3 regions of the Nocardia sp. NPDC024068 genome follow, and region 2 is predicted to be linked to each of the others. Evidence: riboswitches for the same ligand, from Rfam matches in the RefSeq annotation. Region 2 holds a riboswitch; each other region holds the start of a gene.

The links. A riboswitch is a leader RNA that binds a small molecule or an ion and turns the genes downstream of it on or off. The one in region 2 is predicted to bind S-adenosylmethionine.
Region 1: another riboswitch for S-adenosylmethionine. It lies ahead of AB0F41_RS17725 (rhodanese-like domain-containing protein); the one in region 2 lies ahead of AB0F41_RS18335 (aminotransferase class V-fold PLP-dependent enzyme).
Region 3: another riboswitch for S-adenosylmethionine. It lies ahead of AB0F41_RS08870 (homoserine O-acetyltransferase); the one in region 2 lies ahead of AB0F41_RS18335 (aminotransferase class V-fold PLP-dependent enzyme).

What each region holds. Positions count from the first base shown of each region.
Region 1 covers NZ_JBEZYU010000021.1:709-10,300, forward strand. The annotation lists gene AB0F41_RS17720 (O-succinylhomoserine sulfhydrylase) at 1-753, opposite strand, end outside; gene AB0F41_RS17725 (rhodanese-like domain-containing protein) at 750-1,166, opposite strand; SAM riboswitch class IV at 1,184-1,296, opposite strand; gene AB0F41_RS17730 (hypothetical protein) at 1,361-1,831, opposite strand; gene AB0F41_RS17735 (FAD-dependent oxidoreductase) at 2,059-3,447, shown strand; gene AB0F41_RS17740 (amidohydrolase family protein) at 3,519-4,388, shown strand; gene AB0F41_RS17745 (DUF456 domain-containing protein) at 4,410-4,892, opposite strand; gene AB0F41_RS17750 (GDSL-type esterase/lipase family protein) at 5,004-5,831, opposite strand; gene AB0F41_RS17755 (TetR/AcrR family transcriptional regulator) at 5,927-6,502, shown strand; gene AB0F41_RS17760 (TIGR03854 family LLM class F420-dependent oxidoreductase) at 6,575-7,453, opposite strand; gene AB0F41_RS17765 (MarR family winged helix-turn-helix transcriptional regulator) at 7,956-8,375, shown strand; gene AB0F41_RS17770 (hypothetical protein) at 8,397-8,555, shown strand; gene AB0F41_RS17775 (rhodanese-like domain-containing protein) at 8,552-8,884, shown strand; gene AB0F41_RS17780 (MerR family transcriptional regulator) at 8,938-9,592, opposite strand, start outside.
Region 2 covers NZ_JBEZYU010000022.1:20,032-29,623, forward strand. The annotation lists gene AB0F41_RS18310 (Y4yA family PLP-dependent enzyme) at 1-357, shown strand, start outside; gene AB0F41_RS18315 (cysteine synthase family protein) at 354-1,424, shown strand; gene AB0F41_RS18320 (MATE family efflux transporter) at 1,432-2,841, shown strand; gene AB0F41_RS18325 (mycofactocin-coupled SDR family oxidoreductase) at 2,954-3,772, opposite strand; gene AB0F41_RS18330 (cytochrome P450) at 3,852-4,967, opposite strand; gene AB0F41_RS18335 (aminotransferase class V-fold PLP-dependent enzyme) at 5,431-6,741, opposite strand; SAM riboswitch class IV at 6,788-6,901, opposite strand; gene AB0F41_RS18340 (TauD/TfdA family dioxygenase) at 7,025-7,966, opposite strand; gene AB0F41_RS18345 (LLM class flavin-dependent oxidoreductase) at 8,199-9,260, shown strand; gene AB0F41_RS18350 (aldo/keto reductase) at 9,279-9,592, opposite strand, start outside.
Region 3 covers NZ_JBEZYU010000005.1:177,352-186,943, forward strand. The annotation lists gene AB0F41_RS08830 (hypothetical protein) at 1-224, shown strand, start outside; gene AB0F41_RS08835 (error-prone DNA polymerase) at 233-3,568, shown strand; gene AB0F41_RS08840 (alpha/beta fold hydrolase) at 3,584-4,564, opposite strand; gene AB0F41_RS08845 (helix-turn-helix domain-containing protein) at 4,617-5,201, shown strand; gene AB0F41_RS08850 (DUF4349 domain-containing protein) at 5,254-6,240, shown strand; gene AB0F41_RS08855 (DUF167 domain-containing protein) at 6,250-6,480, shown strand; gene AB0F41_RS08860 (tRNA (cytidine(34)-2'-O)-methyltransferase) at 6,488-6,952, opposite strand; gene AB0F41_RS08865 (DUF3017 domain-containing protein) at 7,255-7,500, shown strand; gene AB0F41_RS08870 (homoserine O-acetyltransferase) at 7,508-8,653, opposite strand; SAM riboswitch class IV at 8,963-9,073, opposite strand; gene AB0F41_RS08875 (NADP-dependent isocitrate dehydrogenase) at 9,348-9,592, shown strand, end outside.

The DNA of each region.
Region 1 (9,592 bases), on a different contig from region 2:
TGCGGGGCCGGTGTGGCGCATCAGCGTCTTGACCGGGCCGTCGATGTATTCGGCGGTGCCGAGGATCGCGCCGCCGAGGACACGGCCCTGGCCGTCGATGTGTTTGGTGCCCGAGTACACGAGCACATCGGCGTCGAGGTCGAATCCGCGTTGCAGCAGCGGGGTGGCGAAGACGTTGTCCAGGACCACCTGGGCGCCGGCGGCGTGCGCGAGTTCGCTGACCTTGCGCACGTCGACGAGCGTCTGCATCGGGTTGGCGGGGGTTTCGAAGAACACCGCGGTGGTGGGTACGGACAGCGCCGCCTCCCACTGGTCGAGGTCTTCACCGTCGACGAAGACGGTTTCCACACCCCAGCGCGGCAGGATCTCGTTGCAGACCACGAAACATGATCCGAACAGGCTGCGGGCCGCCACCAGCCGGTCGCCGGCCTTCAGCAGGGCGCCGAGGGCGACGAAAACCGCGGCCATGCCGCTGGCGGTGGCGAAACAGGCTTCGGCGCCGTCGAGCAACCGCATCCGTTCCTGGAACATCTCCACGGTCGGGTTGCCGTAGCGGGAGTAGACGAAATGCGGGAGATCGCCGGTGAAGGCGGCTTCGGCGTCCTCGGCGCTGGCGTAGACGAATCCCGAGTTCAGGTAGAGCGCCTCGGAGGTCTCTTCGAAACCGGAGCGGTTGAGTCCGCCGCGGACGCCGAGTGTCGCCGGTCCCACGCCGTCGGGCAGGGCGCGTTCGAACGCGCCGCCGCCGATCACGACTGCCGCCAGGGCAGGCCGTGCGCTCGCCAGCCCGATCCGCCGCGGTGGCCGAGTTCGTCCAGCGGTCCTTCGAAGCCTTCGGTGACGTTGTACGAGGGTGCGATGCCCGCGGCGGTCGCGGCGGCGGCCGCGTGCGCCGAACGCTGGCCGGACCGGCACAGGAACACGACCGGTGCGTCCGCCGGGCGGTCGTTGAGGGAGTGGCGCAACTGGTCCAGGAAGCCGGCGTTGCGGGTGCCGGTGGAATCGACCCACTCCACCAGCAGGGTCGGTGTGGCGATTCCGCTGGTGTCGGGCACTCCGACGAATTTCCATTCGGCTTCGGTGCGCACGTCCACCAGGACGGCGTCGGGGTGCCCGGTCAGCAGTTCCCATGCCTGCTTCGGATCGATATCCCCTGCGTAACTCATACGTGATACCTCCTGCGAATCCGCACTTGCCGCATCCGTTCGATGCACGCCAGGTCGTCACCCGGAGCACCCCACCGCGGAGGAGGGTTGCCGACCAGCGAGCCGGGGCTTGGCGCTGGCACTCATGACCTAATGCATGAGATTGCCCCGGCGCGCCCCGACCTGTCAAACCCCGGTTGACGCTCTCGGCGACGTCATTCCACCGGTTGGTTGCACACCAGCCACTCGCCGTCGGAGTGGAAGAGCCACCATGTCGCGGTTCTCTCCTCGCCTTCGACTCGGCTGGTCACCTCGATGGTCGCCGTTTCGCCGTTGACCTGCACGGGGCCGAATCTCTCGATTTCGACGTCCTTCCCGGTTTCGCCGGGTTTCAGCTGCCCGGCCAGCGGCGAGCGGGCGGGAACGAAACCGGGGCAGACCGCCTCCCGTGGTGGTTCGGGCCCGAAGCGGCTGCTCGCGTCGCCGAACTCGCGGACCGCTCCGGCGATCCGGTCGGATTCTGTGACATTTTTCTCAGCGGGCGCCACCAGCCCGGCGATCAGCACGCCGCCCAGGACAAGGGCCGCGAGTACCGCGGCCACGACGAACGGGGTGATCGTGCGCGGTGCCTCGTCGCCGCCCGATCCGGCGGCCGGCTGCTCCTCGGTGGGTCCGGGATCGCTCATGCAGACGATCATCCCTGGTCCCCGCATCGGCTTGTGCCCGCACCCCGATAGAATCGGGGGAGACCGGGTGCTGCCGCACAGCAGTGACCGCGGAGACGTGGGAAGACCTATGGCCGACGAGCCGCCCGCGGAAGGCGGGATGAGGTGCATACAAGCCACGCGTCAACTTAGCCTAAGCTAACAACAACGCCAGTGATTCTCTCGACCGATAAGGGTGCGCGTAACTGATGACCGAGCAGAAGGAAGCGAACCGCCCGCTTCGGATCGCGATCGTGGGAGCCGGTCCGGCCGGGATCTATGCCGCCGACGCACTGATGAAGTCGGATGCGGAGGTGTCGATCGATCTGTTCGAGCGGATGCCCGCTCCGTTCGGGTTGATCCGCTACGGCGTGGCGCCGGACCATCCCCGGATCAAGGGGATCGTGACCGCGCTGCACAAGGTGCTGGACAAAGAACAGGTCCGCCTGCTGGGCAATATCGACTACGGCACCGATATCACCCTCTCGGATCTGAAGCGTTTCTACGACGCGGTGATCTTCTCCACCGGCGCCAACGCCGACCGTGCGCTGCCGATCCCGGGTATCGATCTGGACGGCTCCTACGGTGCCGCCGATTTCGTGTCCTGGTACGACGGCCACCCGGATGTGCCGCGGACCTGGCCGCTGGACGCGGAGAAGGTCGCGGTGCTGGGCGTCGGCAATGTCGCGCTGGATGTGGCGCGCGTGCTGGCCAAGACCAGTGACGAACTGCTGCCGACCGAGATCCCGCCGAACGTCTACGAGGGCCTGAAGGGGAACAAGGCCGTCGAGGTGCACGTGTTCGGGCGGCGCGGTCCGGCGCAGGCGAAATTCACTCCGCTGGAGCTGCGCGAGCTGGATCATTCGCCGACGATCGAGGTGATCGTCGACCCGGAGGACATCGACTACGACGAGGGCTCCGAAGCGGCGCGTCGGCATTCCAAGCAGGTCGATATGGTCGCCAATACGCTGGAGCAGTGGGCGATCCGGGACCAGGGCGATCGTCCGCACAAGCTGTTCCTGCACTTCTTCGAATCCCCGTCCGAAATCCTGGGGGAGGACGGCCGGGTCGTGGGCCTGCGGACCGAGCGCACCCAGCTCGACGGCACCGGCAACGTGAAGGGCACCGGCACGTTCAAGGATTGGGATGTGCAGTCGGTGTACCGCGCGGTGGGGTATCTGTCGCAGAACATCTCGGAGTTGCCGTTCGACGATCAGGCGGGCGTCATCCCGAACGAGGCCGGCCGTGTGCTGGTCGACGAGAATGCCGACGGCGCTGCGCGTTATATGTCCGGCACCTATGTGACCGGGTGGATCAAGCGCGGCCCGGTCGGCCTGATCGGCCACACCAAGGGCGATGCCAACGAGACCGTGGCCTGCCTGCTCGACGACGCCACCGCGTTCGCCGCCGCCGAGAACCCGGAGCCGGAAGCGGTACTGGAGTTCCTGGAGGGCCGGGGCATCCCGTTCACCACCTGGGCGGGCTGGTACCGGCTCGATGCCCACGAGCGGTCGCTGGGCGAGCCCGAGGGCCGGGAGCGGGTCAAGGTCGTCGAGCGCGAGGACATGCTGCGCGCGAGCGAACCGCACAAGGTATGAATCGCGGCCCGCTCCTACCGCTTCAGCGCTGGGAGGAGCGGGCGCCCCGATCCGTCAGGCATGCTGTATCAGTGTTCGATGCCCATGTGCACATCATCGATCCGCGTTTTCCGCTGATCGAGAACGAGGGCTACCTGCCGGAGCCCTATACCGTCGCCGACTACCGGCGCCGGATGGTGCGGTTCGAGCCTTCGGGCGGTGCTGTGGTCAGCGCGTCGTTCCAGGGGAACGACCAGAGCTACCTGCGTGCGGCGCTGGCCGAGCTGGGGCCCGGCTGGGTGGGGGTGACCAGGCTGGATCTGGACGCCTCCGATTCCGAGATCCTCGACCTGCACGAGGCCGGGGTACGGGCGGTGCGGTTCAACCTCAAACGCGCCGCCGCCGATATCACGAGTATGACCCGGCAGGCGTTGCGCGCCCACGAACTGGCCGGCTGGCATGTGGAGATCTATGTGGACGGCCAGATGCTGGCGTCGCTGCAGCCGGTGATCCTGAAACTGCCGAAGGTTTCCGTCGATCACCTCGGGATGTCCGAGGAAGGGCTGTCGTATCTGCTGAATCTGGTCGACCGGGGTGCGCGGGTGAAGGCGACCGGTTTCGGGCGGGTGGATCTGGATATCGCGACCGCCCTGCGGCGTATCCACGCGGTCAATCCCGAGGCCCTCATGTTCGGCAGCGATCTGCCCGGCACCCGGGCGGGCCGCCCGTTCCGGGAGTCGGATGTGGATCTGATCTGTGATGTGGTGGGCACCGATATGCACGCGGTGCTCGAGGACAACGCCCGCGCCTTCTACGGTCTGCCCGCGGTCGAGCGGCATATCGAGGATCCGGCTCCCACACTGCCGCTACTGGTTCCGCCGCTTCCGGAGAACGGCGGCGCGCCCACCGACGGCACCACGCGCCCGCTGCCGATCATCGGCCGCCCGCCCGGGCGGCGCTGAGGCTCCGGCGGTACCGGCGGCTCAGGCCGCGATCGCGCCGCCCACCCACACTCCGGTGGCCAGCAGTGCGCCGAACAACTCCACCAGGATCGACAGCCCCACACCTTTGAGCGCGTGCTTGCTCGACGTCCACGCCTGCCGGTTGTCGGGCAGGCGCAGCAGCTCCGAGAGGTACACGCCCACCACGAATCCCACGAACAGCCCGACCACCGGGATCAGGAAGAAGCCGGCGATACCCGCGAGCCCACCCAGCAGCAGGGTGCGGTTCGGCACCCCGGCGTCCTTGAGTTTCTGTCCCGGCCAGGTGTATTTCACGACGCCGGAGATGACGAGCAGTACGGTGGCGATCCCCAGGACCACCCAGGCCGTGGTGCCGCCGGTGAGAAAAGCCCAGACGGCTATCGCCCCGAAGATCAGGATCACCCCCGGCAGAATCGGCACCACGATGCCGATCAGCCCGACCAGGATCACCAGGCCGACAACGATTTCTCCCCATACGCTCACAGGTCCAACCTATCCCGGATCGCCGGCCCTCGTGGATCGGTGAAACCCCTGATCTGTCGACTCGTCCGGTGTCGTCATCCGGTGACCCCGGCTTCGGCGGCCGACTCCGGATCAGTGTCCGGCGGAGGCGAGCCAGTGGGAGACGAGGTCGATGACGACCGCGCCGCCGCGGTCGCTGAGATGGATGTTGTCGACGAAGATGTTCAGTCCGTTGCTGTGTGCCGCCTGGTCCCAGCTCTGCCGGAAAAGGTAGTGCCGGGTGGCCGCGCCGAACGCCAGAGCGAAACTGAAATCGTTGTCCGAGCGTGGGTTTCCCTCTCGACGGACGAGGTCGGACATCCGTTCGTGCAGCGGCAGATAGTCGATATCGTGGTGCGCGGCGGTTTCGGCGATGATCCGGTTGTAGTCGGCGAGTTCGTGGTTGATCCGGGTGTCGAGGTCCTCGCCCATCGGGGGCAGCGACATCAGCGCCACCCGGATTCCGCCCGCCGCGGTGAGTCGTCCGACGATCGCGTCGAGGTGGTCGCGGTACTCGTCGAGCGGGGTCTCGCCGCGAACATCATTGGTGCCGACCAGAACGACGACCGTATCGGGGCGGCAGGCGAGGACATCGCTGTCGAGCCGGTCCAGCAGGTCCGCGGCGGTGTCTCCGTTGACGCCCGCGTTGACGAAGCGGTGGCCGGCGAACTCCGGGCGCTCTCGCAGCGCTCCGACCCAGTCCGCGCCCAGGGTGCCCTGGGTCATGCTGGCGCCCGCGGCGACGACGACCGGTCCGTCGTGCGCCGGGCGGCCGTCCCGGCACGCCTTGCCGGGGGCGTCGGCCGGTGAGCGGACGAAGGTGAGGTAGCCGACCGCGCCGGCAGCGCCGAGGACGGTGGCCAACACAACGGATACGGCGATCAGGATCTGCCGCCGACGGCCGGAAATGCCGAGACGCATGGGTAGTCCTCCAGGTCGAGCGTGGTTAGTGAACACTAGCCACAGAATGCGCTAGTGTTCACTAACCTGTCAAGGTCACAACGAGGAGGACGGGTGTGAGCACGCGGGAGCGGATCCTCGACGCCGCCGCCGATCTACTGCGGACCAGAGGGGTCGCCCATGCGACCACCAAGGAGATCGCGCAGGCCACCGGCGTTTCCGAGCCGACGCTGTACAAATACTTCGGCGACAAGGAGCAGTTGCTGCTGGCCGTGCTGCGGGAACGACTGCCCGGACCGGCGCGCGGTGCGGTGCGACCGGGCAGTGGTGTGGTGGCGGATAATCTCACCGAACTCGCCCACGCGGCCCTCGGCTTCTACCGGGAATCCATCCCGATGCTCGGCGCGCTGTTGGCGGACCCACGGCGGATGGCCGCCCACCGCACCGCGATGCGGGAACACGACGCCGGCCCGGACAAGGCGGTCACCGCGTTCGCCCAGTATCTGCGCGCCGAGCAGGAACTCGGCCGGATCGCGGCCGGCGCGGACCCGGAGGCCGTCGCATCACTGCTGGTCGGCGCCTGCTTCCATGAGGCGTTTCTGAGCTACTACGCGGAGGGCGCCGCAGCCGGGCCCGCGTCCCGGGCCACTGCGCTGGGACTCGTCACCGCAGTGATCGAGCCGTTGATGTGACCGGGTGGACGTCATGGCAGTCCGGAGTGTGACAGGGCGCCGATCTCCGGCGACCGTGCGCGGCCGCCGAGGTCAGTTCTGACGTGGCAGCAGTTCGGTGACGAACCGGTCCAGGAAACCTTCCACCGGTTTACCGTCGGCCGCGACGACCACGAATTTGGTCAGCCCGGCTGCCAGATATCCATCGATGAGACGGTGCAGGTCCGGCCAGCTGCCCGCCACCAGCTCGGCCGGATCGGCTTCGGGGCGTTGCGCCCGGATGCCCGCGGCGAGTTCGGCCGGGATACCGCTCTCGGCCAGCAACAGGGTTATCCCGAAATGGTCGGCTTCGATCTCGCGTCCGGCGGCCGCCGCCTCGGCGTTGATCGTGCGCACCGCGGTCGCGGCGTCGGCCGGTGCGACGAAACTGCCCAGCCAGCCGTCGGCGTACCGGCCGATTCGCCGGTAGGCCGCCGGGGCGCGCCCGCCGAGCCAGATATCCAGCGGTCGCGCGGGGCGGGTGCCGACGCCTGTCCCGTGCACCGTGAAATAGTCGCCGTCGAAGGACACCTCGTCGGAGTCCAGAGCGGCACGCAAAAGCCGCAGCGATTCATCGAAGACCGCGCCGCGGCGGCCGGGGACCGGGAACAGGTCGCGTTCTTCCGGGCTCGCCGGCTGTAATCCGAATACCGGCAGCACCCGGCGTGGCGCGAGGGCGGCCAGCGACGTCAATTGTTTGGCGACCAGTACGGGATGGCGACCGGGCAGAATGGCGACCGAGGTGCCGACCTTCAGATGAGTGGTGCGCGAGAGCGCGAACGCCATCCCCACCACCGGATCCACGGCCGGCGACCGGATGAGTTCGGAGAACCAGAGCGAATCCACGCCCGCACTCTCCAGCCGGTCCACGAGGGCCGGTAGCTCCGCGGTCGGGGTGGTGGAGCCCGTGCCGACGCCGAATCGGATCTTCATATCGTCACTCCTGGTCCGCTGCCCTTCCGGCCACGATAGTCCGCGAGGGCGGGGAGGGTCCGCGACCGGCTCCGGGCGGTGCTGCCGGAGGGATGCGCGCGGGTCGGCGGGTCAGCCGCCGCCTCCGCCTCCACCGCAGCCTCCACCTCCGCCTCCACCCCCGCCCCCACAGCTGCTGCCTCCGCCGCAGCCGCCACCACCTCCGTCGGAACCACCGCTGCCGCCGTCGGAACCCCCGAAGAACCAGGGTGCCGACGCCGCACCGGAACCTCCCGACCGCAGGCCCCTGCGTCCGCGGCGCTTCCCGGTCTGCCGATTGCGGCGATCCGTGACGAAGAAAGTGACGATGCCGATCACCGCCACCAGCGCCAGGATCCAGCTGAAAATCTCCATAACCCACGGTAGCGGCGAAAATCGCTGACGTCAGTCCACTTTCGTGCTGATCGCGGCGCGGTCGGCGGACGCCGCCGACGTGGGCTCGGGCGAACAGTAGCCTGCTCTCATGCCGGAACCGCCACCCTTCAGTCCGACAGTGATGCTGCTGACGGTGGGCCGGGTCTGGGAGGCCGGGTTCGCCGAGGGGCTGAAACCGCTCGGACTGACCACTCGTAAGTACGGGCTGCTGGGGCATATCCGCGCGACTCCGGGCATCTCGTTCAGCGAACTCGCCCGGCGGTCCCGGATCACTGTGCAGAGCGCGCATACCGCCGTCGCGGGGTTCGTCGATGCCGGGTTCGTCGACGATACGACCGCGCACGCCGGGTCCGCCTCGACCCTGCGTGTCACCGCCGCGGGGGAGGAGCTGCTGGCCCGGGCCGCCGAGGTGGTGACCCGGCTGGATGCGGAGTTCGCGCCGCAGTATCCCGAGCTGACCGAGGCGCTGCGCGCCGTGATGACGCGAATGGCAGCGGGCGGTCCATAGCCTTCAGTTACTCTGAAGGTTATGGAATCCCTGTTGCAGGCCGCCCATGTCGTGGCGGGCCTCCTCTTCGTGGGCCCGGTGGCCGGAGTCACTTTCGCCGTGGTGCAGGGGCGCACCGCATCCTCGCGGCGCCGGCCACTCGCCGTTGTCACTGTGCGGGGGGAAGTTCGCAGCGCATGAAGTTCCGGCACTATCTCCATCGGCCACCGGCCATCACCGCCGCCGAGGCGATTCGCCTCGTGGCCGAAGGCGCGCTGGTCGTCGACGTCCGTCGTGAGTTCGAATGGAACCGGGTGCATATCCCGGGCGCGGTGCATATGCCGCTGGAAGTATTGCCCGACCGCTGCGTCGAATTGCCCGACGACCGGCTGCTCATCGCCTTCTGCACCGGCGGTCTCCGCTCCGCCGGTGCGGCGAATCTGCTGGTGGAGAATGGTTTCGATGCGGTGAATATGAGTCGCGGCCTGATCGAGTGGCGAGCCGCGGGCGGGTCGCTGACCGATCGGTGAGCGGCGGACCGGCGCCGTCGGTGCGGGGCGGGGTGCGGCACCGCCCGCACGGCTCAGGATTCGGCGTTCCGCTCGGCTTCGAGCAGTTGATTCACCTGGACCAGGACGTCGATCTGGGCTTCGTTGTAGAGGTCGTGGACCGCGACGGCAATGGTGTGTGCCGCGCGTTCGGCCCCCAGCGGCGAATCCTTGTGCTGTTCGCTCAGGGTGGGGTGGTCGGCGAGCAGGTCGCGGACATGTGGCGCCAGCTCCACGGCCAGTTCGGACCGGGTGCGTGCGTCGGTTTCCGGGGTGAGATCGTCGAAAGCGGCGAAGGTGGTCCGGTAGCTGTCGTCGGTCAACAGTTCCCGTAGCGCGCCGAGGCCGGTGGGACCGAGCACCCGGGTGAGGATCACGGTGTAATCGCGGTCGGCCGCGCTGAGTTCGGAGGCGACCGCGTCGATCTCGGGCGGAAGATCGGTGGCGGCGCCCTGCCGCAGGATCAGGGCGAGTTCCACCCGGATCCGCTGGAGACGCTCGATGGTCGCGGCGAGTTCGGCGTCCAATGTGCGCAATGCTTCCTCCGGATGTTCCTCGGCACCATCCATGGCGGCGATCTGTGAGAGCGGTATGCCCAGGTCCGCGAGCCGTTTGATACGAAGTACGCGAACCAGGTGGGTCGAGCTGTACTTCTTGTAGCCGTTGGAGCCCCGCTCGGGCTCTTCCAGC
Region 2 (9,592 bases):
AAACAGCACTCCGACTATGGCATCACCACCGTGCACGGGCTCAGTATGAGCGTGTCCGAACAGTGGAAAGGCAGCGAGTTCCTACCCGATCCGGTGCTGGTCCCGCGACGCGCCGAGCCGCGGCCGCGGCCCGCCGTCACCTGCGTCGGTGGCGCCAGCTGTATGGAATACGACGTGCTCACCTGGCGCAAAGTGACGGTGTCCCAGCAACCCCGGCCCGGCGATCTGCTGCTCTATCCGAATACCGCCGGATACCAGATGGACAAGAACGAAAGCGAATTCCATCAGCTCCCGCTGCCGCCGAAGATCGTGATGTCCGAAGAGGCCGGGCGGATGCGCTGGAGGCTCGATCGATGACCGAGCACCGGCCCGTGGGCGGCGAGAACGTCGTCCGCTACGCCTCCGAATTGATCGGCGCCACCCCCTTGCTCGACCTGGTACGCACCGGGGCGGGCAGCCGGGTGCTGCTGAAACTCGAGCAGTTCAATCCGACCGGATCGGCGAAGGTCCGGATGGCCCGGGAGATGGTGCTCCAGGCCGAACTCAGCGGCGAGCTGCGCCCCGGCGGTCACATCGTCGAACCCACCTCCGGCAACACCGGCACCGGACTGGCGCTGTTGGCATTGGAGCGTGGCTACACCTTCACCGCGGTGGTCGACGATCACGCCGCCGCGGACAAGCTGCGTGCCATGAAGGCGATGGGCGCGAGACTGGTCACCGTGGACAGTGCGAGCGCCCACGGCCCCAGCAGTGTGCGGCGGCGGGAGGTCGCGGCCGATATCGCCGCCGGTACCGGCGCGTTCCGGCCCGACCAGCACAACAACCCACACAACAACGCCGGATACCGTGAACTCGCGGGCGAACTGCGCAAAGACCTCGCGACCGATATCGACTGCCTGATCGGCGCGGTCGGCACGGGCGGATCGCTGTGCGGCACGGTGGAGGAACTGCGCAGGCTGGGTTCGACCGTCCGCGCGATCGGCGTGGAGCCGGTGGGTTCCATCATCTTCGGCGGTGATCCGGGAGGCTATTGGCAGACCGGCGCGGGCAGTCCGGCGGGATTCCCGGTAGGCGGCAACGTGAAATACCGGATGATCGACGAGAACTGCCGGGTCGGCGATACCGAGGCCTTCGCCACCGCGCGGGTGGTCGCGCGGCGCACCGGAATCCTGATCGGCGGCACCGGCGGTGCGGCGGTCTATGCGGCGCTGCGAAGGCTGGTTCTGCTCCCGGCCGGGAGCACGGTCGTGGTACTCGTCTGCGACGCGGGTGAGAAGTACCTCGATACCGTCTACGACGAGGACTGGCTCGCGGCCCGCGGACTCTACGATCAAGCCACCCGGCAGCGCATCGTCCGGCTGTTCCGCGCGTACGACGAGTCGGTGCGGCTGGCGGGTTCCGATATCGAAAGGGCGGGAGCGTGATCCGGCGATGATCCGGTACTGGCACAACTACCGGGCGATCCTCGCACTCGCCGCGCCCCTCGCCGGTATCCAGCTGGCGCAGGTGGCACTGACGACCGTCGACCTCGCGATGATGGGTCTGCTGGGCGTCACGTGCGTCGCGGCGGGCGGCCTCGCACTGCTGCTGTACAACCAGCTGCGCACCATGTGCGTCGGGATGGTCACGGGGGTAGGGAACCTCATCGCCGCGGCGGCCGGCCGGGGCGAGAAGCGCACCGGCGAGGACCGGCTCGACGAGCAGGCACACACCGAGATCCGCGGCTATCTGCGGGCCGCATTGCTCGTGGCCACCCTGACCGCCGCGGCCGGCGCGGTCGCGCTCGTGGCACTCGGGTACGCCCTGCCCTGGCTGGGCCAGGACGATACAGTGGTGGACCTCGCGCGGCCGATCATCTGGGCCCTGGCTCCCGGGCTGGTGCCGATGCTGTGGCTGAACGTCCTGCGCCAGTTCGCGGTCGGCATGCGCCGGGCGGGTTCGCTGTTGCGGGTCACCCTGTGGTCGATCGGTGTGAACGCGCTGCTGAACGCGTTGTTCATCTTCGGCTGGTTCGGCATCCCGAAGCTGGGACTCGCGGGTATCGGCCTGGCCACCACACTCGTCCAGTGCTGGACCTTCGGCACCTATCTGGCCGGTCTGCGCCGGGACGCCGTACTCGGTGACCTGTTATCGCTGCGTGCCTGGCAGGCCGACCGCGCGACGGTGAGGCGCATCGTCGGCATGGGAACACCGATCTCACTGACCTACGGCGCGGAGGCGGCGATCACCTCGATCGCCGCGGTGCTGATCGGCGGTTTCGGACCGGTGGCGCTGGCCGCGAGCAATATCGTCAATCAGCTCGCCTATATCGTCTACCAGGTCAATATCGGGCTGTCCCAGGGCTCCTCGATCCTGGTGAGCCGTACCGTCGCCCAGGGTGACCGCACCGAGGTGGCTGCCGTCGCCCGGCGCACGGTCACGCTGGGCGCCGGCTTCATGACCGCGGTCGGGCTGGTGTACATCCTGGTGCCGGACCTCGTGCTGCGGCCGTTTCTCGGGTCACACCACGACGATGCCGCGGTGATCGGGGCGGCAGGGACACTGCTGTGGTTCGCGATCGTCCAGCAGTACTGCAAGGGTTCGCAGAACCTGTGTATCGGTTTGCTGCGTGGTATCGGGAACACCAAGGCCGGTATGCAGAGCACCCTCATCGGGTACTTCACGATCGGGGTGCCTGCCATGGGATTGTTCGCCTTCGCCCTCGGCTGGGATGCACCCGGTGTGTGGCTCGGGCTCTGCGTCGGCTTCGGCGCCACCGCGGCCCTGGTCTGGCGCCGATTCCTGCGCGGGCTGCGGGACGGCGACCGCGACGGCCGGCTGGTGGGTCAGCGGCCCGGATGACGAAGCGCGCGGGCGGCGCCGTGCCGGGGCCGCCCGCGGGCACAGCGTCCACCGGCCACCGGCGGCGGGGAACGAATGATCCCCTGCACCGGGCCCGGACATCGAGCCGCCGCTACCGCTTGTTCAGCTGACCGGCGTCGACGGGGACGACGGTGCCCGTGATGTAGCGCGCCTCGTCGGAGACGAGCCAGGCAATGGCGTTGGAGACGTCCAGCGGCTCCACCAAATCGACCGGCATGGCATTCGACAGTGCCCGCGCCAGTTCCGGCGCGCGCTCCATGATCGCCTGCAGATCGCCGTCGGCCGCCATCGGCGTACGCACCGCCGTCGGCGCGACACTGTTGACCCGGATATGATGCGGGGCGAGGAAATTCGCCCAGGATCGCATGAGCCCGACCACACCATGTTTGGCGGCGGTGTAGCCCAGGAAGCCCGCTGTCGGGATGCCGACACCCATGAGGCCGCCGGTGGAACTGGTCAGCACGATCGACCCGCCCTGCGCTCGTTCCAGCATCGACGGGATCGCCACGCGGCCGGTGTTCCAGACACCCTTCAGGTTGACGCCGATCACCTCGTCCCATTCGTCGTCCTCGGCCGCGACCGCGCCGCCCGCCCCGATACCGGCATTGGCCAGCACGATGCCGGCCGGGCCCAATTCCGAAACACCCTCTTCGAAGGCCTGTTTCAGCGCGGCGAAGTCACGCACGTCGGCCTTGCGGGCCACGATTCGCCGCCCCAGTTTCTCGACCTCACGCACGGTCTCGTCGAGTTCTTCGGTGGTGCCCATCGGATAGCGAACCGTAGCCAGCTGTTCGCAGATATCGACCGCGATCACATCGGCGCCCTCCTGTGCCAGCCGGATGGCGTGACTGCGGCCCTGGCCGCGGGCGGCGCCGGTGATGAAGGCGACCTTGCCCTCGAGCTTTCCCATTGTTTCTCCTCGGGAACGAGCGGGTATGCGTTGGCGGCCCCGGGGCCGCCAACCAGTGCGCTGACCGGCGCGGTGCCGGTCAGCCGACGGTGAGCGGCAAGGTCTCCCAGCCGCGCATGGTGGAGGTCGAGGAAAGCTCCGGCGCGTCCGGATCGATCTGCCAGGACGGGAACCGGAGCAGGAACTCCTCGAGCGCCACCCGGGCCTCCAACCGCGCCAGTGCCGCGCCCAGGCAGAAGTGGGTTCCGAAACCGAACGTCCGCAGATTGCTCATCCGGCGGTGGATATCGAAGCGGTCGGGGTCCGCCCAGCGGTTCTCGTCGCGATTCGCCGACGCGACCAACAGCATCATCGCGCTGCCCGCGGGCACGGTGTGGCCGTACAGTTCGATATCGGTGGTGACATACCGGGCGAGGGCGTGACCGGTGGGTTCGTAGCGCAGGGTCTCCTCGATCGCGTTCGGGATCAGACGCGGGTCGTCGGCCAGCTCCGCGCGCTGCCCGGGGTTGCGGGCCAGCAACCAGCCCAGCCAGCCGATCAGCCGGGCAGTGGTCTCGTTACCGGCTCCCGCGACCACCGAGACGTAGGTCAGGATCTCCTCGCGGGTCAGCGTGCGCGTCACGCCACGGGTATCGACGAATTCCGCGCGCATCAATTCCGTCATCAGATCGTCGGAGGGATGCTCGGCACGCCAGTCGATGTACTCCGCGAAGAAACCGGCGTTCGGGATGGCCCGATCCGAGATCTGCATCTGCTGTCCCGGTTCGGTGCGCAGATTCGCGTCCGCGCGGTCCCGGACCGCCTGCTGATCGGCCTCCGGGATCCCCAGCAGCATCCCGATCACCCGCATCGGCACCTCGTTCGCGAAGGCGGTCATGAGGTCGAATTCGTGCGCACCGGTCAGCCGGTCGAGCGCACGGGTGCACAAAGCCCGGATCTGCGGTTCGAGCGCGAGTACCCGGCGCGGCGTGAAAACCCGGGCGAGCAGCGCCCGGTGGATGTCGTGGGCCGGTGGATCCTCCATCAGCAGAGTGCCCGGCGGGATCTCCACGCCCGATTTGATGATCTCGAGGATCGGGCCGCGAGCCGAGGAGAACGTCTGCCAGTCGAGCAGGGCGCGGTCGATATCGTCGTACCTGGTCAGGGCGTAGAAGTCGTGCCGATCGTTGTAGTACAGCGGCGATTCCGCACGCATCCGCCGGTAGACGGGGTAGGGGTCGCGTGCGATCCCACGGTCGAAGGGGTCCCAGTAGATCGGGTCTTCCTGAGGCACCGGCGAACTCCTTCGATCGCGTCATGCGGTACGCGGCGGGACAGCGTGATGCGCGTGGGCACTTCCGACCGGCACCACACCCCGATGAATCGCCGCTCTCTTCTACAGGAAGCCAGATTATCCCTTCAGGAGTCTCCGTATGCGCAAATCGGTAATTCTGTTCTCCTGCTGCCAGATGCCGCACCTCTCGTGACCAGGCCGTGTGGTCGGGCCGGTTTTCGGGCCGCACGCTCCCGGCCCCTCAGCGGGCACGGATCCGCAGCCCCGGCCCACTGATTCCCGGTCCGTTGAATATGCGCCGTGCAGGCAACCCCACGAACCTCGGCGGCAGGGGCGGCCGCGTGGTATCCGGCCCGCACCTCCGGATGCGGTCCGGAACCCGCCCTCAGACGCAGGGAGCGGCGCCCGCGGAACCGTCCACGCTCAGCCCCGGGCGGGTCTCCGGAACCGGATCCCACCGCCCGCCCGCGCCCGTGTAGTTCCAGGCCGGTCCGTGCGTGACCAGTGCGCGGACGGCCCCGAGCAGGCGGTCGATTTGGGTCTCGGTGGTCCCCAGCCCGATACTGGCACGCAGGCCCGCCTCGATACCGAACCGGGCCAGCAGCGGGTGGGCGCAGAACCGGCCGTCGCGAACCCCGATCGCATGCTCGGCGGACAGGTAGGCGGCGACCCGGCCGGGTTCGTATCCGTCCACCGTGAAGGCCACGATGCCGACGCAGTCGGCGGTATCCGGCCAGATCCGCAGGCAGCGGATGCCCGGTATATCGGCAAGGCCGGCCCGTAACCGTTCGGTGAGAACTCGCTCACGGGCTTGGGCCGGGGCGCTCGATTCGGTCAGTGCGTCGCAGGCGGCGGCCAGCGCCGCGGCACCCAGGACGTTCGGCGATCCGGCCTCGTGCCGGTGCGGCGCGGCCGCCCAACTCGTATCGTCCGGGGTGACCTCGGTGACCGCACCGCCACCGGCCAGATACGGCGGCGCCGCGTCGAGCCAGTCGCGCCGGCCGACCAGCACTCCCGCGCCGAACGGTGCGTACAGTTTGTGCCCGGACAACGCCAGATAGTCGATACCGGTGGCCCGCAGATCGATTCGCCGATGCGGCGCCAATTGCGCGGCGTCCACCAGGATCCGCGCCCCGCACTGATGGGCCAGTTCGGCGAGCCGCTCCAGCGGCAGCACCTCACCGGTCACATTCGACGCGCCGGTCACCGCCAGCAGCGCCGCGGGTTTCGCACACAACTCGGCGGCCAGCCGGCACACTGTCTCGTCCAGCGTATCCGCCGCACACACGACCCGGCGGCCGTGACGCTGCCACGGCAGGAAGTTCGCGTGATGTTCGATATCGAGCACCACGGTATCGCCGGGTACGCAGCCGGCGAGCAGGTTCAGCGCGTCGGTGGTGTTGCGGGTGAACACCACGACCTGATCGGTATCGCAACCCAGGAACCGGCCCACCGTGTCCCGCGCGGCCTCGTAGCAGCGCGTGGATATCCGGGAGGCGTAGCCGGCTCCACGATGGACACTCGCGTAGTAGGGCAGCAGTTCGTCGACGCGTGCGGCGACCCCGGCCAGTGCCGGCGCACTGGCGGCGTAGTCGAAATTGGCGTAGTCGAGGGTGCCGCCCTGCACCAGGGGCACCCGGAGGTCGTCGCCGGTCACCCGGGCGGGGGCACAGGTGGGGTCGAGTACAGCGGTCATCACGCAATCCCTTCGGTGGAGGGACTCCGGATCTGTCGGAGAACGGAGTCCGCGCTTGCCGCGCTCGGTCGAGCCGCGGCCCGGTCGTCACCCGGGGCACCCCACCGCGGAGGAGGGTTGCCGGCCAGCAAACCGGGGTTTGACGCTGGCACTCATGACCTGATCCGAGACCTTTGCAGACAACTCGTCCGCTTGTCAACCGCGCCCCACCGGCCGGGGATACAGACACCGCGCCGGTGGGCCGCCCGCGATCACGACGGTGACCCACCGGCCCGCGGGATGCTCAGGACCCGTAGAACGGATCACCCTCCACCGATTCCGACCGGCGCCCGTCCACGCCTTCGGGTACCTCACCCTCGAGTGTCACCCGGTAGAGCACCCGGTCGTGACCGAGGTGCCCGGCGTCCGGAATCGCCAGGTGCGCGGTGGCCCGGTTGTCCCAGAACGCCACACTGCCGGGCTGCCAGCGGAACCGGACCGTGTACTCGGTGCGGGTGGCCTCCTCCCACAGCGCGTCGAGCAGATGGGCGCTCAACCGGGGACCCAGATGGCGGATGTTCCTGGCGTGCCGGGTGAATCCCGGGCTCACGAACAGTGCCCGCTCCCCCGTTTCCGGATGCACCCGCACGACCGGATGGAAGGTCCGCAGCGGTGTGCGGGCAACGGCCCGCGCCCGGTTGCTGCCGGCACTCGCCCGATTGTCGAAAGTGTGCTCGGCGTCGAGGGTATCGACGAAGGCACGCAATTCGGCGGGCAGATTCTCATAGGCGGCAACGAGATTGGTCCATGCGGTATCACCGCCGTAAGGAGGCAGGAATTCGGCCCGCAGAATAGAGAAAGCGGGTGGGTTCACCAACGCGGTGACATCGGTATGCCAACTGCTGTCGTAGGAGGTGCGTTTCCGGCCGTACTGCGCGCTGTAACGGCGGCTGTCGATGGGCAGGATTTCCGGGAATCCCTCGGGCGGGCTCTCTTCGTATGGGTGTGCCGGAGTCACCTTGCCGAATCGGCGGGCGAAAGCGATCTGTGCCGCGTGCCCGATGGTCTGATCGCGGAAGAACACCACCTTCCATCGCAGTAGTGCCCGCCTGATCTCGGAGATCACCTCGTCGGAGAGATCCTCCGCGAGGTCGACCCCGGTGATCTCGGCCCCGGTGTAGCCCGATTGGGGCGAAACCGTGATCACCGATCGCGGGGAAATGGTTTCGGTCGCAGAAATCGTCATCGGGAAGCCACCGCCTGTTCGCGCCGGAAAGGATTGTGCCACCACGCTAGGCCCGCGGGCGGATCGGAAGGCCCGTTGCGATCGGAGCGATTGTTTCTCTCTGATCCATGCTGCCCGCCTCCGCGTTTCGAATCATGGTGATCGAGTTGGTAGCCGCGAAAAGAATGGCGGCGCAACATTTCTTCGTGCGGCCGTGAGCGGCCGAAGGTCACCCGCCGCCGACCCCAGGAATATGCCGATGAGCGCCGAATTTCTCTGGTACATCCCGAATCAGGCCCGGCCCGGGCATCGCGGCGAACCGGTGACCGACGATCACAACAGCGTCGACACGCTCACCACTCATGCGAAAGCGCTCGAACAGCACGGGTGGACGGGCGCGCTGATCGGCACCGGCTGGGGCCGGCCCGACACGTTCACGGTCGCGACCGCCCTCGCCGCCCGGACCACAACCTTCGAGCCGCTCATCGCGGTGCGTCCCGGATATTGGCGCCCGGCGCATTTCGCATCCGCGGCGGCAAGTCTCGATCACCTCACCGGCGGCCGGGTCCGCGTCAACATCGTCTCCGGTAAGGACGATCTCGCGGCCTACGGCGAAGCGGAGGAGGATCAGGCCGGCCGTTACGCCCGCACCCGCGAGTTCATGCAGGTGGTGCGCAGGCTGTGGACGGAGGAGAACGTCACCCACCGCGGCACCCACTACCGGGTCACCGATTCCACGGTCGAACCGCGAATCGCCGCGCGACCCGGCCGGCCGCATCCGCTGCTGTATTTCGGGGGTGCCTCGCCGGCCGCCGAGAGGGTCGCCGCCGCCGAGGCCGATGTGCAACTGTTCTGGGGCGAACCCCTGGCCGGAGTCGGTGAGCGGATCGACCGGCTGCGCGTACTGAGCGACGAACTGGGACGTGCGCACCCGCCGCTGCGATTCGGCCTGCGGATCACCACATTCGTCCGCGACACCACCGAACAGGCCTGGGCCGACGCCGAGGCGAAGGTGGCCGCGATGGCCGCGGCGGCCGGAGCGGCGCCCCGCCGCCACACCGCGGTGGGTCAGCAGCGGCTGCTCGACCTGGCGGCCCGCGGCGACGTACTCGACGACAACCTCTACACCGCGCCCGGCCGGGTCGGCGGCGGTGGCGCGGCCACCACCTGGCTGGTGGGTTCCGCCGAGGATGTCGCGAAATCGCTTCGCCGCTACCAGGATCTCGGCATCACCCATTTCGTCCTGTCCGACACCCCGTATCTGCGGGAGATCAGGCGGCAGGGCACCCGGCTCCTGCCGCTGCTGCGCGGCTGAGCCGGGTGCGCGGCCGGATCAGAGATTCAGCCCGGTGCCGTGGATTCCGTGCTCGTCGATGAGGGCGAGCTCGTCATCGGTCAGGTCCGGGAAATCCACCGCGGCGATATTGTGGTCGAGTTGCGCGGTGCTGCTGGCCCCGATCAGCGCCGAGGTGACCTCCGGCCGCCGCAGCACCCACTGGAGGGCGAGCTGGGCCAGCGACTGACCTCGGGCAGCCGCGAGTTTCGCGAGCTCGGAGGTCCGCGCCCGGTAGGTCTCGTCGATGACATCCGGTGAGAGGAACGTGCTGTTCTGTGCCCGGGCACCGGCGGGGATTCCGTCGAGGTACT
Region 3 (9,592 bases), on a different contig from region 2:
CGCTCGGCGAAGGGCTCCTGGGCTTCCTGCCGTCGCTGTATCTGAGCCTGGCCGACAGCCACCGGCTCGTCGGCGACTTCGACGCGGCGCGGATGCAACTGGCCCTGGCTCGCGGGCACGCGAGCGTGCTCGCCGACGACGCCTACGGCCGGGTGATCCGCTCCGGGGTGGATCATGTGGCGATCCTGCTGGACGCCCAGTCCACCGAACGGGTGGCCTGCTAGGCGGGCGTATGGGATGGAGTGACGGTCCACCCAGTTGGGCGGAGATGGAGCGGGTGCTGTCCGGGCGGCATCCCGGCGACGGCGGTGACGCCCCGGCCTGGACCGAGCGCCGCGAGGAGTACCGGGCCGGGTCGCAGTCCCTACCGGCGGGTCCGGTTGTGCCGTACGCGGAACTGCACGCGCATTCGGCGTTCAGTTTCCTCGACGGCGCCTCCCAGCCGGAGGAGATGGTCGCCGAGGCGGCGCGGCTCGGGTTGTCGGCGATCGCGCTCACCGACCACAACGGCTACTACGGTGTGGTGCGGTTCGCCGAGGCCGCCGCCGAACACGGGATACCCGCTGTCTACGGCGCCGAACTCACTCTCGTGGAATCCGATTCGGTCCTCGGCGCGGCTTCCGGCGCAGTGCTGGGCGCGGGTGCCGATTCGGCGCCCCGCACCGGTGAACCTGATCCGGGCGGCGAACACCTACTGGTACTGGCGCGCGGGCAGGAAGGGTATCGGCGGCTGTCCAGGCAGCTGGCCGCGGCGCATATGGCGGCCGGGGAGAAAGGGATCCTGCGCTACGACCTCGACGCACTCACCGCGGCCGCCGGCGGGCACTGGCAGATACTCACCGGCTGCCGTAAGGGCCGGGTGCGGCGCGCGCTGGAAGCGGATCTGCGTGCGGGAACGGCGCCGAAGCGGGCCGAAGCGGCGTTGCGGGAATTATGCGACCGGTTCGGCGCCGACCGGGTGGCGGTGGAACTCACCCGCTACGGGTTTCCGGACGACGACGAGCGCAATACCGCGCTGGCCGCGATAGCCGGCCGGGCCGGCGTTCCCGTGGTGGCGACCACGGCGGCGCATTTCGCGACCCCGGACCGCGGCCGTCGCGCGGCCGCCCTGGCCGCTATCCGGTCCCGCCGCAGCCTCGACGATATCGCCGGCTGGCTGGCGCCGACCGGGGGCGCCCATCTGCGCTCGGGTGCGGAGATGGCCCGGTTGTACGCGGAATTCCCGGACGCCGTGCCGAATTCGGTGCTGCTGGCGCGGGACTGCGCCTTCGATCTCCGGCTGATCGCCCCGCGGCTGCCGCCGTTCGACGTACCCCCCGGTCACGACGAGAACACCTGGCTGCGAGAACTCACCCTGCGCGGCGCCGCGGACCGCTACGGCCCGCCGTCGCGGAACCCGCGGGCCTACCGGCAGCTCGAACACGAACTCGGGATCGTCGCCCGGCTCGGCTTCCCGGGATATTTCCTGGTGGTGCACGATATCGTGCGGTTCTGCCGCGAGCACGACATCCTGTGCCAGGGCCGGGGTTCGGCCGCCAACTCCGCGGTCTGCTACGCCATCGGCATCACCAATGTGGATCCGGTCGCCAACAAACTGCTGTTCGAACGGTTCCTCTCGCCGGAACGGGACGGGCCGCCCGATATCGATATCGATATCGAATCCGATCGCCGCGAGGAAGCGATCCAGTACGTCTACCGCCGGTACGGCCGCGAGAACGCGGCGCAGGTGGCGAACGTGATCACCTATCGCGGTAAATCCGCGGTGCGCGACGCCGCCCGCGCCCTCGGTTACGCGCCCGGCCAGCAGGACGCGTGGAGCAAACAGGTGAGCCGCTGGACCGGGGTCGGCAGGGAGACCGGAACCGATATCCCCGGACCGGTGCTGGCGCTGGCCGCCGATATCGAAGGACTGCCACGGCATCTGGGAATCCATTCCGGCGGCATGGTGATCTGCGACCGCCCCATCGCCGATGTCTGCCCGGTGGAATGGGCGCGGATGCCCGGGCGCAGTGTGCTGCAGTGGGACAAGGACGATTGCGCCGCGGCCGGATTGGTGAAATTCGATCTGCTGGGCCTGGGCATGCTCTCCGCCCTGCACTACATGATCGACCTGGTCCGCGACCATATCGGCGAGACGGTCGCACTGCACACCCTGGACCTCACCGAATCAGCTGTCTACGACATGCTCTCGCGCGCCGATTCGGTGGGCGTCTTCCAGGTGGAGTCCCGGGCGCAGATGGCGACCCTGCCGCGGCTCAAACCACGGACCTTCTTCGATCTGGTGGTCGAAGTGGCGCTGATCCGGCCCGGCCCGATCCAGGGTGGCTCGGTGCACCCCTACATCCGGCGGCGCAACGGCCGCGAGGAAGTCCGCTACGACCACGAGGCGCTGCGGAATTCGCTGGAACGCACCCTCGGGGTGCCGCTGTTCCAGGAGCAGCTCATGCAGATGGCCGTCGACGTCGCGGGATTCACCGCCGCCGAAGCCGATCAGCTGCGGCGGGCGATGGGGTCGAAACGCTCCCCGGAGAAGATGGAACGGCTGCGCGGCCGGCTGTACCAGGGCATGCGCGATCTGCACGGAATCACCGGTGAGCTCGCCGACCGCATCTACGAGAAGTTGAAAGCCTTCGCGAATTTCGGCTTCCCGGAGAGCCATTCGCAGAGTTTCGCCGCCCTGGTATTCTACTCAGCCTGGTTCAAACTGCACTATCCGGCGGCCTTCTGCGCCGGGTTGCTGCGCGCGCAGCCGATGGGTTTCTACTCGCCGCAGTCGCTGGTCGCCGACGCGCGCCGGCACGGGGTCGTGGTGCACGGACCGGATATCAACGCCAGTACGGCCGAGGCCACGCTGGAACAGCGGGGAACCGAGGTGCGGCTGGGGCTGGCGGCGGTCCGCGGTATCGGCGACGATCTCGCGGCGGAGATCGTGGCGGCGCGCGAGCGCGGCGGGCCCTACACCTCGTTCCTCGATCTCACCGGGCGGGTGGAGATGACCGTCCCGCAGGCGGAAGCCCTGGCGACGGCCGGCGCCCTCGGCGGACTGGGACATTCACGCCGGGAGGCACTGTGGGCGGCCGGCGCCGCCGCCGGGGAACGCGCCGGCCGGCTGCCCGGCACCGGCGCCTCGACCGACGCCCCCGTCCTGCCCGGGATGAGCGATCTGGAACACGCCGCCGCCGATGTCTGGGCCACCGGGGTCTCACCGGCGAATTACCCCACCCAGTTCCTGCGCCCGCGACTGGACGCGCTCGGGGTGATCCCGGCCGCCGGACTGCTCGCGGTGCCCGACGGCACCCGGGTGCTGGTCGGCGGGGCGGTCACCCATCGGCAGCGCCCGGCCACCGCGGGCGGGGTGACCTTCCTGAACCTGGAGGACGAGACCGGCATGGTGAACGTGGTGTGCTCGGCCGGACTGTGGAAACGCTACCGCCGCACGGCCCAGGGGGCCTCGGCGCTGCTGATCCGCGGGCGGGTGCAGAACGCGGAGGGCGCGGTGAGCGTCTACGCCGAACAGTTGCGCCGCCTCGATATGCGGATCGGCTCGAAGTCCCGCGATTTCCGCTGACGCACACTCCTGCTGTCACCGCCCGAGGCCGGTGAGCCATTCGGCGATATCGCCGACGACCTCGGGGTCCACATGATGTGAACGGGTGTAGTCGGAGGGCGTGGAAGGACCCGTGCCCGGGAAGAACATGTGATCGTCGGCGGGATAGGTCCGGAACGTGACGTCGCGGCGGCCGGCCAGTCCGGCTCGCCATCCGGCCAGATCGTCTTCGACGGTGACCTGATAGTCGCGCTCGCCCTGCAGGATCAGCATCGGAATGTCCAGGGATGCCGCGGTCGCGACCGGATCGTAGGCGCGCAGGTCCAGCCAGTACGTTCCCGACATTCCGAACGGCAGTTGCTCGGCGGGTGTCCCGGCTGCGAGCCCGGGGTCGTCGACCAGGGTCGCCTGTGCGGTGGCGACCTCGATCGTCGGCAACAGCGCGGCGGTCGCCGGATCGGTTTCGGCCAGATGCCGGATGGCCCGCACCAGCGACCAGTGCAGCGGCACCGTATCCCCGGCCAGTATCACCACACCCGCTATCCCGGGTTCGGCGGCCGCGACCCGGGGCGCGAACCTGCCGCCCATACTGTGCCCCAGCACGACGATCCGGTCCGCGTCCACACCGGGGAGCTCGCGCAGGAGTTGCGTCGCCACGACCGCGTGCGGCACGTATTCCGCGGTCGGGGTGAAACCGGTTGCCGCCGTGAGTAGTTCGCGGTGGGTGTAGGTGACCTTGTCGAAGCGCAGCACCGCGACCCCGTGGCCGGCCAGACCCCAGGCGAGGTCCTTCAGGTTCTTGTTCGGCCCCGCGGTTCCGTCCCGGTCGAACGGACCGCCGCCGGCGAGCAGCACGACTCCCGGGTGCGGCCCCCGGGTCCGCGGGAGGGTAGCGGTACCCGCGACCGTGTGGCGGCCGGCGGTCACGGTGACCTCGCGCTCGTGAAATGTCGCCGGGTCGGCGTAGTCCGGTGCTCGCCACTGCGCGGTGACCGCGGTATCCGCCTCGATGTCCATAACCAACCTTTCTCGATATTGAGAAAGGTAGCAGACATGAGACCATTGGGTCATGGACTCCCTCGAGCTGCTCGCACATCCGGTGCGATTGCGCATCGTGCACGCCATGTCCGGCGGACGTTCCCGGACCACGGCGCAGCTGTGCTCCCGGCTGCGCGATGTCTCGAAGGCGACGGTGTACCGCCACGTCGAGATACTCGCCGGCGCCGGTGTTCTCGAACTCGCCGGCGAACAGCGGGTGCGCGGCGCGGTGGAGCGGACCTACCGGTTGCGCCGCGAGCGCGCGGTCGTCGACCCGGCGGCGGTGGCTTCGGCCGGGCCCGCGGATCACCGCGGGATCTTCGCCGCCGCCATGGCCGTACTGCTCGCGGAGTTCAACACCTACCTCGACAGCGAGGACGCCGACCCCGGTGCCGACCTGGTCGGGTACCGCCAGCACATGCTCTGGCTCGCTCCCGCGGAGGCCGCGGCGCTCATCGAGGATCTGCGCGCGGTAATTGTTCCGCGCCTGCGGAACTCGCCGACTCCGGAGCGCGCGCAGTATCTGCTGAGTCCGATTCTTTTCCCGGCCGGGCGGACTGAGACGGATTCGGGGGAGAACGCCGGGCCGGATGACCGGTCTTCCCCGGACCGGTGATCCGGAGCCGGTATCCGGTACCCGATACGGGGAAGGGCATTACGCTGCCAGCATGCGCAAGCTCGGGGTGTTGTTCCTGGTTCTGTTCGGATCGGCGTTGCTGACCGGTTGTGGTGACGATTCCGGTTCGACATCGGCGCCGTCGCCGGCGCTGGACGGGTCCGCCCCGGCTCCGGCCGCGACCCCGGGATTCCGGACCCAGAACGGCCCGGCCCGGGAACAGGCACCCACCCAGCAGGTTCCCGATACCGGCGACACCACCGAGCGCAAGGAGGTCCTCACCGGTTCGGTGGACCTCACCGCCGCCGATCCGATCGCGGCCGCGCAAACCCTCGCCGATCGGGTGGCCGGGGTGGACGGCCGTATCGACCAGCGCACCGAGAATCCGGGCACGGAAGGGACCCGGCCCCGCGCCAACCTCGTGATCCGGATACCGGCGGAAGAGACCGATCCCTTCATCGAGGGTCTCGGCGATCTGGGCGAGGTCACCGAGATCAGCACCAACCGTGACGACGTCACCCTGCGGTGGCAGGACCTCGAGGCCCGGATCGGCGCGCTGCGCGCCTCGGTCGACCGCCTGCGTGACCTGATGGCCCGGGCCGCCAACACCGCCGATCTCATCGCCGCCGAGGAGGCGCTGGCCACCCGCCAGGCCGAACTCGACAGCCTCACCGGTCAGCAGCGCTACCTCGACGATCAGATCTCGCTCTCCACGTTGACCATCGAGATCACCAGCGAAGCCCAGAAAACCGGTGAGACCGGCCCGTCCAATTTCTGGGACGGTGTGGTGGACGGCTGGAACTCGCTGGTCGACTGGTTGAAGGACGCCGTGGTGTGGGTGGGCCAGGCTCTGCCGTGGCTCGGTTTCCTCGCCGTGGTCGGCGGGATCGTCGCGGTGGTGACGCGCCTGTTCGGCCGCCGCAAGCCCGCGCCCGTCCGGCCCGTGGACGGCCCTGCGCCGGCACCGGCGCGATCCGCCGGCGAATCCGCCGCGGACAGCGATGAGCCGGGCAAGGGAGACCGCCCGGCGGGCGACTAGGGCAGCCGGATGCCGTCCACGGTCCGCGCGACGATCACCCCGAACAGCCGCAAGGGCCCGCTCGTCGACACGCTTCCGGACGGCACCCTGCGGTTGTGGGTGCGGGCTCCGGCGGTCGAGGGTAAGGCCAACCGTGCCGCGGCCGAATTACTCGCCGCGCATTTCGGTGTTCCGAAGAGCGCGGTCCGGCTCACGGCCGGGGCCACCGCGCGGTACAAGCGATTCGAAATAGCCGACTGAGCCGGTATCAGACCGCGCCCGGGAAACCGTGCTGGCGCCACGCCTCGTACACCGCGACCGCCGCCGCGTTGGCGAGGTTCATGGACCGCCGCCCCGGCAGCATCGGAATCCGTAATTCGGCGGTGAGGTGGTCGTCGGCGAGTACCTCCGGAGGCAGCCCGGATGGTTCGGCACCGAACAACAGCACATCACCGGGTTCGTAGGTGATCGCGGTGAAGGGGGTGGTGGCCCGGGTGGTGAACGCGAACACCCGCTCCGGCCGCAGCCGCTCCCACGCGGTCGCCAGATCGGGGTGCACGGTCACCGAGGCCAGGTCGTGGTAATCCAGCCCCGCCCGCCGCAGCTTCGCCTCCGACATATCGAACCCGAGTGGTTCGATCAGGTGCAGTTCGCTGCCCGTCCCGGCGGCGATCCGGATGGCGTTGCCGGTGTTGCCCGGAATACGGGGCTCGTGGAACATCAGCTTGAACACAGCAGGTCAGCTTGTCACGGGGCGGACGGAAGGCTCGGAAGGGGTGGCGCCACGGCTTCCCGGCGGGCGGTGGGAACCGTTGTACCGGTTGCCGAGCGGGTGCCTTCACGAAATGGCAGCCCCGGACCGTCCCGTCACCGTCGACCGGACTTTCGTATCGCGCCGCGGAGTACGCCCCGGTGGCGCAGACCTGACCGGTCGCGTCTGGAACAATCGCCTCCGTGACCGACGCCGAGACCCTGACCGACGAAGCTCCCGGCACCGGCGACCGCTGGGCCCGGTTCCTGCGCTGCCATCTGCCGATGGTCGTGGTGGTGCTGGTGATCCTGGTCGCCGTGGTCTTCGTCGCTCAGGACCGCTGGCGTCGCGGGGCCTTCTTCTTCGGCGGCGCGACGCTGATCGCCGCCGCCTTCCGGCTGTGCCTGCCGACCGCCCGGGTGGGCCTGCTGGCCGTGCGCAGCCGTCCGTTCGATGTGGGGGCGCTGACGCTGCTCGGCAGCTCCATCGTCTTCCTGGCCGCCACCATCAACACTCTCGGCGTGGGATAGCTCGCGGTCAGCGGGGAGTCCGGGCCAGGTTCATCGTCTGGACCAGGAGTTTTCCGATGGCCGCCGCTTCGGTGAGGAATCCGTCGTGGCCGTCGCGGGAGGCGATGACCTCGAAATGGCGGCACCCGGCCAGACCTTCGGCCAGTTCCCGCTGGGTGTGCAGCGGGTAGAGCCGGTCGGAGTCGATACCGCCGACGATGCAGGGCACCTCGGCGGTGGCCATCGCCGCGTCGATACCGCCCCGCCCGCGGCCGATATCGTGCCGGTTCATCGCTTCGCTGAGCAGCACATAGGTGGCCGGATCGAATCGTTTGCCCAGTTTCTCGGCCTGGTATTCGAGGTAGCTCTGTACCGCGTAGCGGCCGCCGTCCCAGGGGTCCTCGCCCTGCTGCGGGCTGTTGCCGAAGCGGCTGTCCAGTTCGACCTCGGTGCGGTAGGTCAGATGCGCGATCCGCCGTGCGATTCCCATTCCCGTTCTCGGTGCGCGACCGGTGCCGTGGTAATCCCCGCCCTGCCAGTCGGGGTCACCGGTGATCGCGGCGATCTGGGTGGTCTGGGTGCCGATCTGGTCGGCGGTGGCCCGTGCCCCGACCGCGAGGACCAGAGCGGCGGCCAGACGATCCGGTGCGCCGAGCATCCACTCCAGGACGCGCATACCGCCCATCGAGCCGCCGACCGCGGCGGCCAGTCGTTCGATACCGAGGAGGTCGAAGAGCCGGAACTCGGCGGCGACCTGGTCGCGGATGGAGATCTCCGGGAACCGCGAGCCCCAGGGCGCGCCGTCCGGGGCGGCGGAGGCGGGCCCGGTGCTGCCCTGGCAGCCGCCGAGCACATTGGTCGCGACCACACACCATTCGTCGGTATCGATCGGCGCTCCCGGTCCGACCATCCCGTTCCACCATCCGGGTGACGGGTGCTCGGCGTCCGGTTCGCCCACCACATGGGAGTCGCCGGTCAGCGCGTGCTCGATCAGCACCACATTGTCGCGCGCCGGGGACAGCTCGCCCCAGCGTTGGACGGTCAGCCGGATATCCGGCAGGTGTGCCCCGTTCTCCAGCGTCAGATCACCGATCGAAATGAGGCCGGGTGTGCCGTCGGGCGGCGGCAGCTGCGCCACGGGACGGGCCGTAATCCGTTCGGTACCCACAGTCACGCGACTGCTTCCGTGCGCTGGGCCACCTCTCGCGGCGATACCCGATGTGTATCAACGACAGCTCGGAGGTCGGTGACGACTCGGTGGTCGGTCGGGGCCCGCCCGGTTCTGGAGCGACCAGAGGGAGGGAGCGCAGCGACCGACCGGCGGGAGTGAAGAACCGGGTTGATAGGGCCCCGACCCCGCGGCGCCGAAGGCGACGCCAAAATTACAGTCATATCGTGCTCCAGAAAATAGGGGGTTGCTCGCCGAGATACCGGAGTGTCACGATCGACGTGACCGGCACCGGGACATAACGGCGGCCTCCTTGATGTGCGCTTGCTTCCGGCTTTCGGAAGCCCGGTCATCACCCGGAGCACCCCACCGCAGCAGGAGGGTTGCCGGCCAGCGAGCCGGGGCTTGGCGCTGGCGCTCATGACCTGCTCAACATGGTAGCGGGGCGTTCGAGGGGATCGAAATCGGCATCGGGGCGTACCCGGTAATCTTGTGGCACGACTCACCCTGTGACATCTCACGGCCGGGGCTGGCTGCACCGTGCGGACAGCACAAGCAGTACGCTCGTCTTGGTTACACCAGACGTCTCGTGGACAACGCGGGATGTATACGTTGTCTGTTGAACAGCTGGGGTCCGCTCACAAGCGTGTTCGCCTGGCCGTCCAATGAGGGCACCAGTCTTAGGAGGACACGAAGATCCATGTCCAAGATCAAGGTTGAAGGCACCGTCGTCGAACTCGACGGCGACGAGATGACCCGGATCATCTGGCAGTTCATCAAGGACAAGCTGATCCACCCGTACCTCGACCTGAACCTCGAGTACTACGACCTCGGCATCGAGTACCGCGACAAGACCGACGACCAGGTCACCGTCGACGCCGCCAATGCCATCAAAGAGCACGGTGTGGGCGTCAAATGCGCGACGATCACTCCGGACGAGGCCCG